DNA from 3 places in the Bacillus cereus group sp. BfR-BA-01316 genome. Region 3 is predicted to be linked to each of the others. Evidence: riboswitches for the same ligand, from Rfam matches in the RefSeq annotation. Region 3 holds a riboswitch; each other region holds the start of a gene.

Region 1 (5,666 bases), on a different contig from region 3:
AATCTTCGCGCTATACCATTCCCTAATGACTGTAATCCTTGAACGAGAATGATTAAAATAAAGACTGTTGCATACATTACTTCAGGTTCGTAGCGTAAATGCCCGAATCGATATGCGAGATCACCAAGGCCTCCAGCACCTACAAGTCCAGCCATTGCTGTTGCACCGATTAAGCCGATCGTTGCGATTGTTAATCCGAGTACGAGAGATGGACGAGCTTCTTTAACCATGACGTGCCAAATGATTTTTAAAGTAGAAATTCCCATTGCTTGATATGCTTCAATAACACCACGGTCCACTTCTAGTAAAGCCGTTTCCATTAAACGAGCAATATAGGGAGCTGTGAATACGACAAGTGGTACGATAACACCTTGCACACCAATAGATGTCCCCATTAGAAATTTTGTAAAAGGTAAAATAAAGAATAATAGAATGATAAATGGCAGAGAGCGAATGACATTAATAATTGTATTAAGAATCGGATATACGATTTTATTCTCTAGTTGGCCACCAGGTCTTGTTAAAGCGAGTGTTACACCGAGTGGTAACGCAATTAGAATAGAGATAAGTAGTGAAATAGATGTCATTTGAAAGGTTTGAATTGTTGCTTCCCATATTACGTTACCCCACTCATCCAAAAAGGACTTGTTTCCCATAATCTGTTCTACCTCCTTCTACGATGATCCCTTGTTCTTGCAAAAATGATAAGGCACGGTGTACTTCACTTTTTTCACCTTGCATATGAACGACCAGTTTCCCATATGCCTCATGTTTTAACTGCGTAATATTGCCTGATAAAATATTAGGATATACGTGGAAACGTTTTGTAGCAACAGCTAACGCGGGTTCTCCTGAAGAGGTTCCAATAAATGAAAGTGTTACGATTTCTCCAGTACTTTGTAGCTCTTTCTGTACCTCTTCTGGAATTTTAGCTGCAAATGCGCTATTTACAAATTTCTTCGTTGTTACATGTTGTGGATTTGTGAAAATATCTTTTACGGTTCCACTTTCAACGACAGATCCATGTTCCATTACAGCAACTTGGTCACATATACGCTGGATGACATTCATTTCGTGTGTAATTAGCAAAATCGTAATTCCGATTTCTTCGTTGATCTTTAATAATAAATCAAGAATAGAATCGGTCGTTTCCGGATCTAATGCGCTTGTTGCTTCATCACTTAATAAAACTTCAGGCTCATGAGATAGTGCGCGGGCGATCGCTACACGTTGTTTTTGACCACCAGATAATTCACTTGGATAGGCATCTTTTTTATTAAAGAGATCAACAATGCGTAAATACTTTTCTACCCTTTTTTCAATTTCATTTTTTGGAAGACCAGATAGACGTAAGGGTAGTGCGATGTTTTCATAAACGGTAACGGTTTTAAGTAAATTGAATCCTTGAAAAATCATGCCGATTTTTTGTCTCGCTTTTGCGAGTTCTTTCGTCGATAAGGTTGTTAAATCTTGATCGTTTACAATGATATTTCCTGTCGTTGGTTTTTCTAATAAATTTACACAGCGAATTAATGTACTTTTACCAGCGCCGCTATATCCGATGATTCCAAATACTTCGCTCTTCTTTACTTTAAGGGAAGTTGGTTTAAGAGCCTCAACATTCCCTTTTTTTGTTGAGAATACTTTGGAAATATTTTTCAATTCAATCATTATAGTCAGCTCCTACCAAGACGGTAAAACAGAACCATCGAATTTTTTCTCAATGAAATCTTTTACTTCTTTAGATTGATAAGCTTTCTTTAATTTATTTACAACAGCATCATCTTTATTTTCAGTACGAACAACGACCCAGTTCACATAGGGTGAATCTTTTCCCTCGCGGAAAATAGAATCTTTTGCGGGACTTAATTTTGCACCTAATGCAAAGTTTGTATTAATCGCAGCCGCCTTTACTTCACTTAGCTGCGTTGGTAATTGAGATGCCTCTAATTCAATAATTTTTAAATTTTTTGGATTTTCAATTACATCTTTTGCAGTCGCTTTTTCTGTAGCTTTTGGATCGATTTTTAAAACCCCTGCTTTTTCAAATAGCTTTAAAGCACGCAGCTCATTTGTTGGGTCATTTGGGACAGCAATTGCGTCGCCCTCTTTTAATTCTTTTACATCTTTTAAGTTTTTAGAGTATATACCCATAGGGAATGTTACTGTGGAAAATACTTCAGTTAATTTCATATTACGTTCAGCTTTAAATACGTCTAAATAAGATTTAGTTTGGTAGCTATTTACATCGAGGCTTTTTTCATCTAAAGATACGTTTGGTGCTACATAATCATTAAATATCTTTACATCGATTTGGAGGCCATCTTTTGCTGCAACTTCTTTCACCTTTTCAAAAATTTGTTCATGCGGTCCGCCTGTTACACCAACGGTAATCTTTTTCTCATCTAATGCTTTTACCTCTTTATCAGAATTAGCACCACATGCGCCTAACAATAATACAGCTCCACTTACAATACTTAATAATACCTTTTTCATTTATAATTCCTCCTTAATATGCGTTCTAAAATAAAAAGCACCTCTCAAAAATAAGAGAGGTGCCGAATAGACGAAATAGGTTCCTCTCTTATCTTCCAAAACGAAAATCGTTCTGCAGGAATTAGCACCTTAGCTTATACGTTATAAGCTCGGTTGCCGGGCATCATCGGGCCAGTCCCTCCGCCACTCTTGATAAGAGTATGTGTATTTAGTTTTTAAATATGGTACTAATAGTAAATCTTACAAAAAGAATTGTCAATATTATTTTCTGAATATATTTTATTTTAAGGTAATCGAAACATTGCCTTTCTTATGTCCCATCTCTACATACGTATGAGCTTCTGAAACTTCTTCCAATCGGTAAGTTCTATCAATAACAGGTTTTAGCTTTTCTGTTTCAGCTAGTTGTTTTAATAGGCTCATATCGTCTTTACTGACCTTTGCCATTGTTCCATTAACAGATACGTATTTTCCATTAGGCGTTAATGCTTTTTCACAAAGGGATTTTTTATACTTTCCAACTGCATCAAATATTATATCGTAGCACTCGCCTCGTTCAGTAAAATCTTCTTTCGTATAATCAATTGCGTTATCAGCCCCTAAAGATTTTACTAGCTCAAAATTTGAATTACTACAAACAGCTGTAACAGTCGCGCCGAAATATATAGCAAGTTGCACAGCGGCGGTACCTACTGATCCGGAGGCGCCATATATAAGTACTTGCTGTCCTTTTTTTATGTGTCCTTTTCTCAAAAAATGTAATGCTGAAGTTCCGCCGAAAGGAATAACTGCAGCTTCCTCATACGTCACATTGGTAGGTTTTAATGCTATCAATCCGCTTTCATGTACACATGTGTATTCAGCATAACCACCAACGTTAAGTCCTGTTAATGCAAAGATGTGATCTCCCTTTTTGAATTGAGTCACATCTGTTCCTATTTCTTCAACCTCTCCAGCTAATTCTACTCCAAGTATAGGTTTTCTCGGTTTTCTAAGCCCTAATACAAGTCGCATAGGAATCCAAAATAAAAGTGGACTAGTTAAAGCTTCGCATTCTACAATCGCCAGTTGTTACACTTGTTGCGTGAATCTTAACTAATACTTCATTCTTTTTAGGAGTAGGTTTCTTTACGTCTTGAAGCTTGAGAACGTTAGGTGGCCCGTATTTTGTGCAAATAATTGCTTTCATAGCAACCTCCTGAATTAAGTTATTTTCCTCTACATCATATTTAAATGTTTTTTTAATCATGCTTATGGTTTCACTTCATAATAAGTAAAAGAAAGATAGTTCTTTTTTAGAGTGTAGTATTTTCCTTTTAAGAAAGTAGGTACAATAAGAATAGAGAGAAGTACTAGTGAGATTAGAATTTCAAACGAGGAGAGTGCCATTTGAAAAAAAGAAAAATAGCGGTTGTAATTGTAGCGTATACAGTGTTGCTCACGACATCTATATATACATACAAAGAGCAACTGGATCATCCTATTATGAGTGATGTAGGGAAGTTGCTTCCAACGAAAATTAAACGTGTTGAAAATGCTGAGGATGAAAGTTCATTAAAAAAGTTAGTGCAAGATGCAACTGTTTCTGGAGAGAAGATTTCCATTGCAGGTATGCAACATAGCCAAGGCGGGCAGACGTATTATCCGAACGGTACGATGCTTGATATGAAAGGGTATAATGAAATATTAGAATTCGATCCGGAGAAGAAGAGGATTAGGGTGCAAAGCGGTGTCACATGGAATGACATTCAAAAGAAAATCAATCCGTATGGTCTTGCAGTTCAAGTGATGCAATCTCAAAATATTTTTACTGTTGGTGGTTCATTAAGTGTAAATGTACATGGGCGTGATATTCGTCATGAAGCATTGATTGATACAGTAGAGTCGTTCAGATTATTAATGGCAGATGGTATAGTACGTGATGTAAGTAGAGAAGAAAATGCTGACTTGTTTCCGTATGTAATTGGGGGATATGGATTGTTTGGTGTGATTTTAGATGTGACGCTACAGTTAACAAACGATGAATTGTATGAAACGCATACGAAGGTACTAGATTATAAAGAATACTCTTCATACTTTAAGAATAAAGTGCGAAGAGACGAGAATATACGTATGCATTTAGCACGTATTTCTGTTGCCCCAAATTCATTTTTAAAAGAAATGTATGTGACAGATTATGTACTGGCAGAAGATCAACAGAAGTTGAAAGAGTACAGCAAATTAAAAGAAGAAAATATTATAGCTGCGCCGAAATTTTTGCTCGGGTTATCACGTTATAGTGACTGGGGAAAGGGCGTATTTTGGGATATACAAAGAAGTTATTTTGAACGTACAGATGGTAAGTACGAAACTCGAAATAATGTAATGAGATCTGATAGTGCTTTTATGGAATACGATAATCCAAACTTGACCGAAGTTTTACAAGAGTACTTTGTACCGATAGATGGTTTTGCAGAGTATATAGATGATTTGCGAATTGTTTTAAATGAAGAGGAATTAAACCTTCTTAACATTACAATCCGCTATGTAGAAAAGAATGAGAATGCGGTGCTATCTTATGCGAAAGATGATATGTTTGCGCTTGTGCTTCTAATTAATCAAGGGCGTTCTGAAGATGAAATAAAGAAAACAAAACTGGCTATTCAGAAGATGATAGATGTTACTTTAAAGCATAATGGAAGTTATTATTTACCATATTATTCTTATCCAGAAAAGGAGCAACTAAAGAAAGCGTATCCTCGTATAGAAGAATTCCTTCAGAAGAAGAAGGAAGTAGACCCAGAGGAAAGGTTTGTGAATTTATTTTATAAGGAGTATAGCAAATGACATATAGAAGATTTGTGGCCTCACAAAGCATTATTATGATGGCGGGTAGTATGGTATTTCCTTTTTATATACTATTGCTTCGAAATGTTGGAAATAGTTTCTCGCAATTTGGCTGGGCTTATGGCTTATTTGCTTTAACTTCAGCTCTAGTATATCCGTTAGTTGGGAAAATTTCTGATAGAGTGGGTGATAGGAAACTATTAATTGTATACGCCTGGTCTATGGCTATATTAATGCTTTGTTTCCCTATTGTAACAGAAGTTTGGCATGTATATATTCTCCAAATTTTAATGGGTATTTTAGGTGCTGTGCAGCGTAATACCGAGAAGACGTCGTTAGCGCGG
Region 2 (5,666 bases), on a different contig from region 3:
CATTAGTTTTAGTAGCGGGGCATTCACTCGCTAGTTCTTTCTACGGAAATGGGATTGGACTGATTACATCAATATGTTGGGGACTTTATCCTGTATTAGCAGGGCCGCTTATTAAAAAATACTCAGCATTACGTGTTACTGCATGGTCGACATTAGTTGGAGCGGTTCCGCTCTTATTGTTAAGTGGTCCACATGTATTTGTAATGCCATTTCACATTACACACGGGATGACATGGTTTGCCTTGCTGTATTCTATTTTCTTCGTGACTGTATTCGGTTTAGTGATGTGGTATATTGGTGTTCAAAAAATTGGAGCATCACATACGATGGTATATATGTATATTACGCCGCTCGTTGCTGTCTTATTTGCTGCAGTATGGGCAAATGAATATGTATCGTTACAACAAATTATCGGTGGAATTATCATTTTCTTCGGTCTATGGTTTGTGAAATCAGAGAAAGTAGAAGCTCATTCTATCGTGCAAGAACCTATATCAAAATAGGAAAACAGATCACCTATGATCTGCTTTCCTATTTTTTTATTTTTGGTAAGAAGATGAGAAACAAGATAGCAGTAATAAGTGGAATTAAATTAAGAAAAGGAATGCGGAAGAGTGTAATTAGAATAATTCCTGGAAGAAGAACACCGAGGACAGCATAGAAAATACTATGTTTTTTCGTGTACCAATATAATGAAAGTCCAATAAGTGCAGGAACAATGAGATGAATGAGAGCCATTAAAAAATAAATCATTAGACGCCCCCTTTATTTATGTGCTTATTACATCATATCCGTATGTTCATAGATTGATATCACTTTTTTCATAATTGGACGAAAATGTTTTGAAAAACGTCACATTTATGAGGGATTCTATATTAGAAATCTTGTATAATATTATTTTCTAAAAGCATTTTAACAACATAAACATACAGTTTATGTTGTTTTTAATTTGAATAAAATGGATTCATAAATGAATTTGTAAGTAGTATGGACTCGTTGTTCATTAATGAACAACGAGTTATATAGCTTTTGTTGGATAAATAAAAACCATTGAAGAGGAGTACAGCATGATTAGTATGTCACTGAGGTCGTTTAAAATTCAAATGTATTATTTGCTAGGCGCAATGTTAATAGGCTGGGCAATGACACCTTTTTCAGCACATTTTTTAGGTGCAGGCATTGGACTTATTGTAAGTATGTATTGCGTTTGGATTTTAGGAAGGCGTATCGAAAAGCTTGGAGATAGTATTGTAAAGAAAACGAAGGCACCGACACTTGGTATGTTTAATCGCTACGCAGCGGCGATCCTTGGTGCAATTATTATGTACGAAATTGAGCACCATATGGTTATGTGGGCATTTGCAGTTGGGATTATGGGTGGTTATTTCTTAATTGTTATTAATTTAGGTTACTATAGTATGAAGGATGAAGAGGAATTAACAAAAAGCTAAAAAAGATAAAAAGCCCCTTTTTAGATGGAATAGAGGATCCGGCGGTGGATAGAAGCGGTCAGAGCTTTTTTTGCCCCCATGCGGTGTGAAACCAGAAGGAGTAAGTGAGCCGGAAATCTATCTATATTTTCAAATCCTTGATTTGTATGTGTGAAAATCCGAGTATATCAATTGAAAATTAGGTTAGGAACTTTTTCAGATGGAATAGAGGATTTGGCGACGGATAGAAGCGGTCAGAGCCTTTTTTAATCCCATACGATGTGAAACCAGAAGGATGTAGTGAGTGGGAAAATAGTTTATATGTTCGAAGCTGTGGTTTGTATGTGGGTAAATTAAAGAATATATAGAAAGAAGCTTACGTTTTTCACGTAAGCTTCTTTTTTATGTAAGTATGTGTAACCGTTAAGCCGCATTGGGTTTTGTCGGTGAGTACGCGAAACTTTTGGCTACACGATACTTATTCATATGAGTAAAGGGTTATTGCAACAGAAAGTTTATATATTAAGCGATTGGACCGCCTAAGTTAATAATATTTTCAGAAACGCTATCGAATTTTGTGAAGTTTTCTTTAAATTCGTTTGCAAGCTCAATTGCCTTCGCTTTGTAAGCATCTTTATCAGCCCAAGTTTGTTCAGGCATTAATACTTCGTCAGGTACACCTGGAACGTGACGAGGTACTTCAAGGCCAAAGATGTCGTGTTTTGTAGTTTCAGCTTTAGCAAGTTCACCGCTTAGTGCTGCTTGAATCATTGCACGAGTGTAACCTAAGTTCATACGTTTACCAACGCCATATTCGCCACCAGTCCAGCCAGTGTTTACTAAGAATACTTTTGCATCATGCTTCTCGATTTTCTCACCAAGCATTTCAGCATAACGAGATGCATCAAGCGGTAAGAATGGTGAACCGAAGCAAGTAGAGAATGTAGCTTGCGGAGATGTAACACCGCGCTCAGTTCCTGCTAGTTTACTAGTGTAACCGCTTAAGAAATGGTACATAGCTTGCTCTTTTGATAGCTTACTGATTGGAGGCAATACGCCAGATGCATCAGCAGTTAAGAAAATAATTGTATTTGGATGTCCTGCAACACTTGGCAGTACGATATTGTCAATCGCATGCATAGGGTATGCGGCACGTGTATTTTCTGTTAAAGTAGTATCGTTATAGTCAGCGATGCGTGTTTGACCATCAATGACAACGTTTTCTAAAACTGAACCAAATTTGATTGCATCGAAGATTTGTGGTTCTTTCTCATGAGAAAGATTTACACATTTAGCATAGCAACCGCCTTCAATATTGAATACACCGTTATCAGACCAACCGTGCTCATCGTCACCGATTAATTTACGGTTTGGATCAGCAGATAATGTTGTTTTGCCTGTTCCAGATAAACCGAAGAATAGTGCTACGTCGCCTTCTTCGCCTACGTTTGAAGAGCAGTGCATAGAAAGAATGTCTTGTTCAGGTAGTAAGAAGTTCATAATAGAGAAGATTGATTTTTTCATTTCTCCAGCGTATTCTGTACCACCGATTAGTACGATACGTTTTTCGAATGAAACCATAATGAACGCTTCAGAATTTGTACCGTCAATTGCTGGATCTGCTTTGAAGTTTGGTGCAGAAACAATTGTGAATTCTGATTCGTGAGTTGTTAATTCTTCTTCAGTTGGACGAATAAATAATTGATGTACGAACAAATTATGCCATGCATATTCGTTAACAACTTGAATTGGTAGGCGATAGTTGCGATCAGCGCCAGCAAATCCTTTGAAGATGAATAACTCTTCTTTTTCTTTTAAGTATTCTAAAACTTTTGTATATAATTTATTAAAATGTTCTTCAGAGATCGGTTGGTTCACGGCTCCCCAAGCAATTTTGTCAGCAACCGATGCTTCCTTCACAATAAATTTATCTTTAGGAGAACGTCCTGTGTATTTTCCTGTTGAAGCAGAAACGGCACCAGTAGAAGTTAATTTTCCTTCGTTTCGCATTAATACTTTTTCCACTAATTGCGGAACACTTAATTGAATCTGTGCATTGCTTCCGTTCAATAATTCATGTAAACCAATTTGGACATTCACAGTACTCATATTTATATACCATCCTTTTCATTTAATGAAATATTTCTCGTAATCCCCATCAAGAGTATAACACAATTATATAAATAATGTATACTATTTATTTATTTTTGTTTGTGTGAATGTATCATTTCCTTATTAATATTTCATTCTATGCGTATTGAGAAAAACTTTCAGGAAAATGTGAATATTAATTGACAAATGAATATCATTTCTTTAGTATAGGTTGGGACGGATACTCTCTTATCCCGAGCTGGCGGAGGGACAGGCCCGATGAAGCCCAGCAACCTCACTTGTAGTGGTAAATACAGGTGAATAGGTGCTAAAACCTGTGCGAGGCTAATGGTCTCGAACGATAAGAGCAAAGGGCAAAAAGCAGTATGCAAGTAGCAAATTAAACCTTTCCTCTATGTTAAGTAGGAAAGGTTTTTCTGTATGCTTGTGTGGGAGAATAAATGTATGTCGCAGTTTGTGGCAAATTAAGGATGAGTTCCGTACAATATATACAATTACTGTAGGGAGGTTTACCACATGACAAAAAAACGTCATCTGTTCACATCTGAGTCTGTAACTGAAGGACATCCAGATAAAATTTGTGACCAAATTTCTGATTCAATTTTAGATGCGATCTTAGCAAAGGACGCAAATGCACGTGTAGCTTGTGAAACAACTGTAACAACTGGTTTAGTATTGGTAGCGGGGGAAATTACGACTTCTACTTACGTAGATATTCCAAAAATCGTTCGTGAAACAATTCAAGGCATTGGTTACACACGCGCAAAATACGGATTCGATGCAGAAACTTGTGCAGTTTTAACATCTATCGATGAGCAATCTGCTGACATCGCTATGGGTGTTGACCAAGCACTAGAAGCACGCGAAGGTCAAATGACTGACGCTGAGATTGAGGCAATTGGTGCGGGAGACCAAGGTTTAATGTTTGGGTTCGCATGTAATGAAACACAAGAATTAATGCCACTTCCAATCTCGCTTGCTCACAAATTAGCTCGCCGTTTAACTGAAGTACGTAAAGATGACACATTATCATACTTACGTCCGGATGGAAAAACGCAAGTTACAGTTGAGTATGATGAAAATGGTAAACCTGTACGTGTGGATACAATTGTAATTTCTACACAGCATCATCCAGATGTTACGTGGGAAGAAATCGATCGCGATTTAAAAGAGCACGTAATTAAAGCTGTAGTTCCAGCAGAATTAATGGATGGAGAAACGAAATTCTTCATTAACCCAACTGGCCGCTTCGTAATTGGTGGACCACAAGGTGATGCTGGTTTAACAGGACGTAAAATCATCGTTGATACTTACGGTGGATATGCTCGCCATGGCGGTGGTGCATTCTCTGGTAAAGATGCAACGAAAGTTGACCGTTCTGCAGCATATGCAGCTCGTTATGTTGCGAAAAACATCGTAGCAGCCGGTCTTGCTGACAAAGCAGAAGTACAACTTGCATACGCAATCGGCGTAGCGCAACCAGTATCAATTTCAGTTGATACATTAGGCACTGGTAAAGTATCTGAAGACGTATTAGTAGAACTAGTTCGTAACAACTTCGATCTTCGCCCAGCTGGTATTATTAAAATGCTAGACTTACGTCGCCCAATTTACAAACAAACAGCAGCTTACGGCCACTTCGGACGTACTGATGTAGATCTTGCATGGGAACGTACAGACAAAGCAGCTACTTTAAAAGAGCAAGCTGGTCTATAATATATGAAAAAAAGCTTTGCGCAGTGAGCGCAAAGCTTTTTTTATTTGGTTTTATTTACGATTTGAATGCATGAACTACAATACACTTCGCCATCTAGCTCAATATACTTTTTCATATTTGTCATACCGCTCGCCGGAAATGGCATATGAATCCACGCTTTTTCATACGTTTGTATTTCCTTTTTACATGATTTGCAAATTATCGGCTTCTTTTGGAACATGTGAAATCACCCTTTCAGTTGACGTGCTTTTCCTGCACAAAATGCACTGCACAGTAAAAAGAGCGTTGCGAATATAATGCTTATTAATGTAGCGTATGGGATTGCGCCTTTTAAGGAAAAACCGACAGTGATTGAAGCGATAAAGTGAAACTTTAATCAGTGGGGGGGCATCCCCCACTGATTATTA
Region 3 (5,666 bases):
GGCAAACTTATTTTGTTGTCAGATTTTAAATTTTGATTTATGATTTTTAACAGGGACAAAATGTAGTGAATTGTCGAATAATATGTAATACTCTTAATTTCATGTTTTATAGAGATAGAATGAGAGATAGAGTGACACATCGAAGAGGGGGTTACAACAAGTATGAAAAGAATAGGACTTGCATGGCAAATTTTAATAGGACTTGCGCTTGGTATTGCAGTTGGGGCGATTTTCTTTGGCAATCCGGAAGTGGTGAAGTACTTACAACCAATTGGTGATATTTTCATCCGATTAATTAAAATGATCGTTGTACCGATTGTTGTAGCAAGTATCGTTGTTGGTGTTGCTGGTGTTGGCGATGTTAAGAAGTTAGGCCGACTAGGCGGAAAAACAATTCTTTACTTTGAAATTATTACAACACTTGCAATTGTTGTTGGTCTATTAATAGCGAACATTTTCCAACCAGGAAAAGGCGTGAATATGGATCAATTGACGAAGACTGATATTTCTAAATATGCAGAAACAACGGCTCAAGTACAAAGTCATTCGTTTGCAGATACATTTGTGAATATCGTTCCAACGAATATTATGAAATCATTAGCTGAAGGCGATATGCTTGCTATTATCTTCTTCTCTGTACTATTTGGTTTAGGAGTTGCGGCGATTGGTGAAAGAGGAAGACCGGTTCTTCAATTTTTCCAAGGTGTAGCAGATGCGATGTTTTACGTGACTAACCAAGTTATGAAATTTGCACCGTTTGGTGTATTCGCATTAATTGGTGTAACAGTTTCTACATTCGGTTTATCTTCATTAATTCCATTAGGGAAATTACTCATTGTAGTATACGGAGCAATGATCTTCTTCGTTGTAGTTGTATTAGGACTTACAGCGAAAATATTCGGTATTAACATTTTCCAATTCTTTAAAATTTTAAAAGACGAGCTTATTCTTGCGTATTCTACTGCGAGTTCAGAAACAGTTTTACCGAAAATTATGGAGAAAATGGAGAAATTCGGTTGTCCGAAAGCAATTACATCTTTCGTTATTCCGACAGGTTATTCATTTAACTTAGATGGATCAACTTTATATCAAGCAATTGCGGCAATTTTCTTAGCACAAATGTACGGTATTGAATTATCCATTACAGAACAAATTACATTATTACTTGTATTAATGGTTACATCAAAAGGTATCGCGGGTGTACCAGGCGTATCATTCGTTGTATTATTAGCAACACTTGGTACAGTAGGTATCCCGGCAGAAGGCTTAGCGTTTATCGCAGGTATTGACCGTATTCTAGATATGGCTCGTACAGCAGTTAACGTTGTAGGTAACTCTTTAGCGGCTGTAGTTATGTCTAAGTGGGAAGGTCAATATGACGCTGAAAAAGGACAAGCCTATTTAAAAGAGATATCTGAAAAGGGTCAAGCGGCTTAATTATGATTTGAAAAGCTCTCACATATTATGTGAGAGCTTTTCTGTATGTAGAAGAGGAGAGAAAGTTATGAAACGTAAGTACGGTGATGGTTCTACGTGGAAGCGATTACTAGAGAAGACATACACAGTAAAACAAGCTGAAGCAGGTATGTTAGGAATATTGGATATAAAAAAGGTGAGAGAGCCTAGTTATAAAGAATACAATAGTAAAGAGCTTTGCATTGCAGGTGATGGGTATACATGGATGCAATATTTTATAAACGGGAAAAACTTTGCAATTACAGCTATGTTAGACAATCAAAAACAATTAGTGCAATATTATATCGATGTGACGAAAGAATTTAAAATAGACGATCGTGGTTTACCTTATTTTGATGATTTATACTTAGATGTAGTATTGTTACCGAACGGTGAAATCTATGTATTGGATGAAGACGAGTTAGAGGATGCTTATAAAATTGGTGATGTTACAAAGGAAGAATATGAGTTAGCATGGAATACAACAAAATGGATTATAGCGACTATAAAAAATAGAAAATTTTATTGGATCTCAATATTGGATAAAGAAATTAAAAAGTTAAAATGATTGGTTTATTCACCTTTTTGTATAATTACCAAAAAAACTATACAAAAAATAATTGACTTTTGTTTTGTAAGCGAGTAAAGTTAGGAAAGAAATTATTATTAAAAATTAAATATGAAACCTTCTTATAAAGAGAGGCGGAGGGACTGGCCCTACGATGCCTCGGCAGCGGACTCGATTTCAGAGTGCTGTGCCAAATCCAGCAAGCATGTGCTTGAAAGATGAGAAGAGCGTTTCTTATAGATGTATAAGACCTCTTCTCATTGGAAGAGGTCTTTTGTTGTTTATTAGAAAAGGTTGAAAACTAGGGAGAGATGATACTTTGAAAGAAACGAGAGGAAATGGTTTAGCTTTATTACCACTTGGAATATTTTTGGCGCTATTTATTGGTTCTGGGATTATTACAGGTGATTTCTATAAATTGCCGATACTTGTAGCGATTTCAATTGCTGTAGGAATCGCTTTAGTGATGAATCGTAAAGAAAGCTTTAATGTGAAAGTAGAACGATTTGCTAAAGGTGCAGGAAACCCTGATATTATGATCATGGTTCTGATTTTTGTACTTGCAGGGGCGTTTTCTGAAACAGCAAAAGGGATGGGCGGAGTCGATTCCACTGTTAACTTAGCGTTATCTATTTTACCCCAAGGATTTATCGTTGCTGGAATTTTTGTTATAGGGGCATTTATTTCATTAGCGATGGGAACTTCAATGGGAACAATTGCTGCATTAGCACCGATTGCTGTAGGTATTAGTGGGCAAACTGATATCTCAATTGCGCTTACGATGGCTACTGTTGTGGGCGGAGCGATGTTTGGCGATAATTTATCATTTATTTCTGATACGACAATTGCTGCTGTTCGTTCGCAAGGAACAGAAATGAAAGATAAGTTTAAAACGAATTTTTTAATTGTATTGCCAGCTGCAGTCATTACAATTGTACTATTAGTAATGATTACTTTAGGAAATGATACAGAAATTAAAGCTCATACGTTTGATTGGGTGAAGATTTTACCATATGCAGGTGTACTTGTTACGGCGCTACTTGGCTGGAATGTACTCATTGTATTAACTGGTGGAACTGTACTATCTGGTGTTATCGGTCTTATAGATGGAAGTTATACGTTAGAGAGTTTCTTTAAAAGTGTAACGACTGGAATGGGCGGTATGATGGAGTTAGTGTTACTTGCCATTTTAATCGGTGGTATGGTTGAACTTATCCAGTATAATGGCGGCATTCAATATTTAATGAATCTTTTAACACGTAATATTCGTTCGAAAAAAGGAGCGGAGTTTGGTATTGCTGGCTTAGTGAGTATGACGAATATGTGTACAGCAAATAATACAATCTCTATCATTTTTACAGGTCCGCTTGCGAAAAATATTGCGGATCAGTATGAAATTGATCCCCGTAAATCAGCGAGTGTACTGGATCTTTTCTCTTGCTGTATACAAGGGTTAATCCCATATGGTGCTCAAATGTTAACAGCGGCAGGATTTGCTGCGTTATCTCCGGTCGAATTGTTACCATATGCATTTTATCCAATTTTAGTTGGAGTATGTGGAATCATTTCTATATTAATTGGTTTCCCGAGGTTTTCTAAAGTGGCGGAAAAAAAAGAGTATCATAAAACTGCATAAAATAAAGAGACATTTATTATTAGCAGTTGAAAACGCTCGGAGAACATTCTCTGAGCGTTTTTTATTATTTATAAATCCTTTTTCAAATAGTAGTGCTTATAATCTCTTCCTACGTTATCGAGGATACCATACTCTTTATAACCGTATTTTTTATAGAAATCTAATGCTTGAAAGCTTAAAGTGTCAACTTTTATAAAATCACAATTTCTTTCTAAAGCAATTTTTTCTACTTCTAATAACAGTTTAGTTCCATACCCTAATGCACGTATATCTTCATCGATGATAAAAGAGTGAATCTCTAACCAATTCCAACAGACTTCACCTAATATTCCCCCGCGTATCTTACTATTTTCATCTTTAAGAAATAAATGAATCTCTAAGTATCTGTCTCTTAAATCAGATGGAAAGTGCTTTAAATTATATTCATAAAGCTGATTGTTTATATAGTTTTTAGCGGTGGTATTGATTTCTTTCGTAATGTGTAAATTCATGATATATCCCCTTTAATTTAAATATAGCCTTCTGATGTATTTTAACATAATTTTCTTAATAATATTTTTAATGTAATTTAATAAACGTTTGTACGTATTGCTAATTTTTTGGACGCGCAAGTTGAGATTATCACCCGTTATTGAATAAGAATTTTTCTGTATCTATACACATCGAATACATGTTCGTTTTGAGAGAGGCTGAATTCAACTCAGTCTTAAGTCTGAGTTGAAAACAGTTCTTAAGCTCGTTATGAAAAAATGAAAAAATAGTTAAGATAAGAGTATCAAATCGAAGGGAGGCAAGCACAAGATGAAACAATTTCTAGCGTTTATCGCGGCCGGTATTTTGGCTTTAATTGCTCTTGGTAGTCTTGCTGGTATTATAGGATTCGCAATCGGAGCAGGAGTTGTGTACTGGAGCTATAAATCATTTGTGCGAGCTAAATCATTTTTTGGAAAGTTAGCTTGGGGTATTGTTGGTTTGATCGGCTTGTCCATTGCACTTTCTCATTCCCCAGCATTAATCGGTATCGCAGCATTAGTAGTTTTATACTACGGATACCGTGAGTGGAAAAAAGGAAAAAATGTAGTTGTTGATTCTGCTCCAGAAAGTTCTAAACCATATAGCAACTTTGAAGATGAGTGGAACAAGTTAATGAAAAACTAATATAAAATAAATCAAATTATAAAGTAGAAGAGAGGAAGATTATAATGAAACAATCTTTATTAGGACGTGTACGCGATGCAATTTTAGCTGATTTTCATAATGTGTTAGATGAGAAAGAAAGAAAAAATCCAATTGCTATGTTAAACCAATATTTACGCGATAGTGAGCGTGAAATAACAAAAATTGAGAAGTTAATTCAGCGTCATAAAACATTAAAATCTAACTTCGCTCGTGAGCTTGAGCAAGCACGTTATTTCATTAATAAAAGATCAAAGCAAGCTATCATCGCACAAGAAGCAGGCGAATTGCAATTGCATGAACGTGCATTAGAAGAAGTAGCGTATTATGAAGGGCAAGTAACTCGCTTAGAAGAAATGTATGCTGGTGTTGTAGAGCAAATTGATGAGTTAGAGCGTCGTCTTTCAGAAATGAAAAATAAATTAAAAGAAATGAACGCAAAGCGTATGGAATTAATGGCACGTGAAAATATGGCGCATGCAAACCGCCGTATGAATACTGCTATGCATAAAATGGATGAAAATAATCCGTTCTTACGATTCGAAGAAATTGAAGATCACATTCGTGACATAGAGCTTCGTATAAATGAAGAGCATGAGCGTGATACATTTGATATGAAAATTGCAAAACTAGAGCGTGAAATGAAAGAGAAAAATGAAGTATCGTTAACGAAAGAAGTAACAAAATAATTGTAGTATATAATAAAACTGGCTTATGATATAGTGATAGAAGAAAAGGTGTTGGAAAGCAATGCCTTTTCTTCTATGTATAGGTGACAAAGAGGGGGGAGCTGAAATGAAGAAGCACTTTTCAAAAACACAATTAATGGGG

What was found. A riboswitch is a leader RNA that binds a small molecule or an ion and turns the genes downstream of it on or off. The one in region 3 is predicted to bind S-adenosylmethionine.
Positions count from the first base shown of each region.
Region 1: it holds a riboswitch for S-adenosylmethionine, as region 3 does, so the genes downstream of both, MR071_RS14645 (MetQ/NlpA family ABC transporter substrate-binding protein) here and MR071_RS19145 (Na+/H+ antiporter NhaC family protein) in region 3, are expected to answer to the same signal.
Region 2: it holds a riboswitch for S-adenosylmethionine, as region 3 does, so the genes downstream of both, metK (methionine adenosyltransferase) here and MR071_RS19145 (Na+/H+ antiporter NhaC family protein) in region 3, are expected to answer to the same signal.

Region 1 covers NZ_JAKUGX010000017.1:71,485-77,150, reverse strand. Annotated here, with positions in the region: gene MR071_RS14655 (methionine ABC transporter permease) at 1-656, opposite strand, end outside; gene MR071_RS14650 (methionine ABC transporter ATP-binding protein) at 631-1,671, opposite strand; gene MR071_RS14645 (MetQ/NlpA family ABC transporter substrate-binding protein) at 1,684-2,496, opposite strand; SAM riboswitch class I at 2,582-2,695, opposite strand; partial or broken gene MR071_RS14640 (NAD(P)-dependent alcohol dehydrogenase) at 2,776-3,685, opposite strand; gene MR071_RS14635 (FAD-binding oxidoreductase) at 3,886-5,322, shown strand; gene MR071_RS14630 (MFS transporter) at 5,319-5,666, shown strand, end outside.
Region 2 covers NZ_JAKUGX010000009.1:31,291-36,956, reverse strand. Annotated here, with positions in the region: gene MR071_RS09685 (DMT family transporter) at 1-503, shown strand, start outside; gene MR071_RS09680 (hypothetical protein) at 532-753, opposite strand; gene MR071_RS09675 (ATP synthase subunit I) at 1,068-1,451, shown strand; gene pckA (phosphoenolpyruvate carboxykinase (ATP)) at 1,953-3,539, opposite strand; SAM riboswitch class I at 3,768-3,889, shown strand; gene metK (methionine adenosyltransferase) at 4,059-5,258, shown strand; gene MR071_RS09660 (hypothetical protein) at 5,300-5,479, opposite strand.
Region 3 covers NZ_JAKUGX010000028.1:38,735-44,400, forward strand. Annotated here, with positions in the region: gene gltP (glutamate/aspartate:proton symporter GltP) at 163-1,437, shown strand; gene MR071_RS19140 (ribonuclease FAU-1 family protein) at 1,505-2,023, shown strand; SAM riboswitch class I at 2,143-2,248, shown strand; gene MR071_RS19145 (Na+/H+ antiporter NhaC family protein) at 2,343-3,659, shown strand; gene MR071_RS19150 (GNAT family N-acetyltransferase) at 3,728-4,150, opposite strand; gene MR071_RS19155 (lmo0954 family membrane protein) at 4,461-4,817, shown strand; gene MR071_RS19160 (PspA/IM30 family protein) at 4,862-5,524, shown strand; gene liaF (cell wall-active antibiotics response protein LiaF) at 5,631-5,666, shown strand, end outside.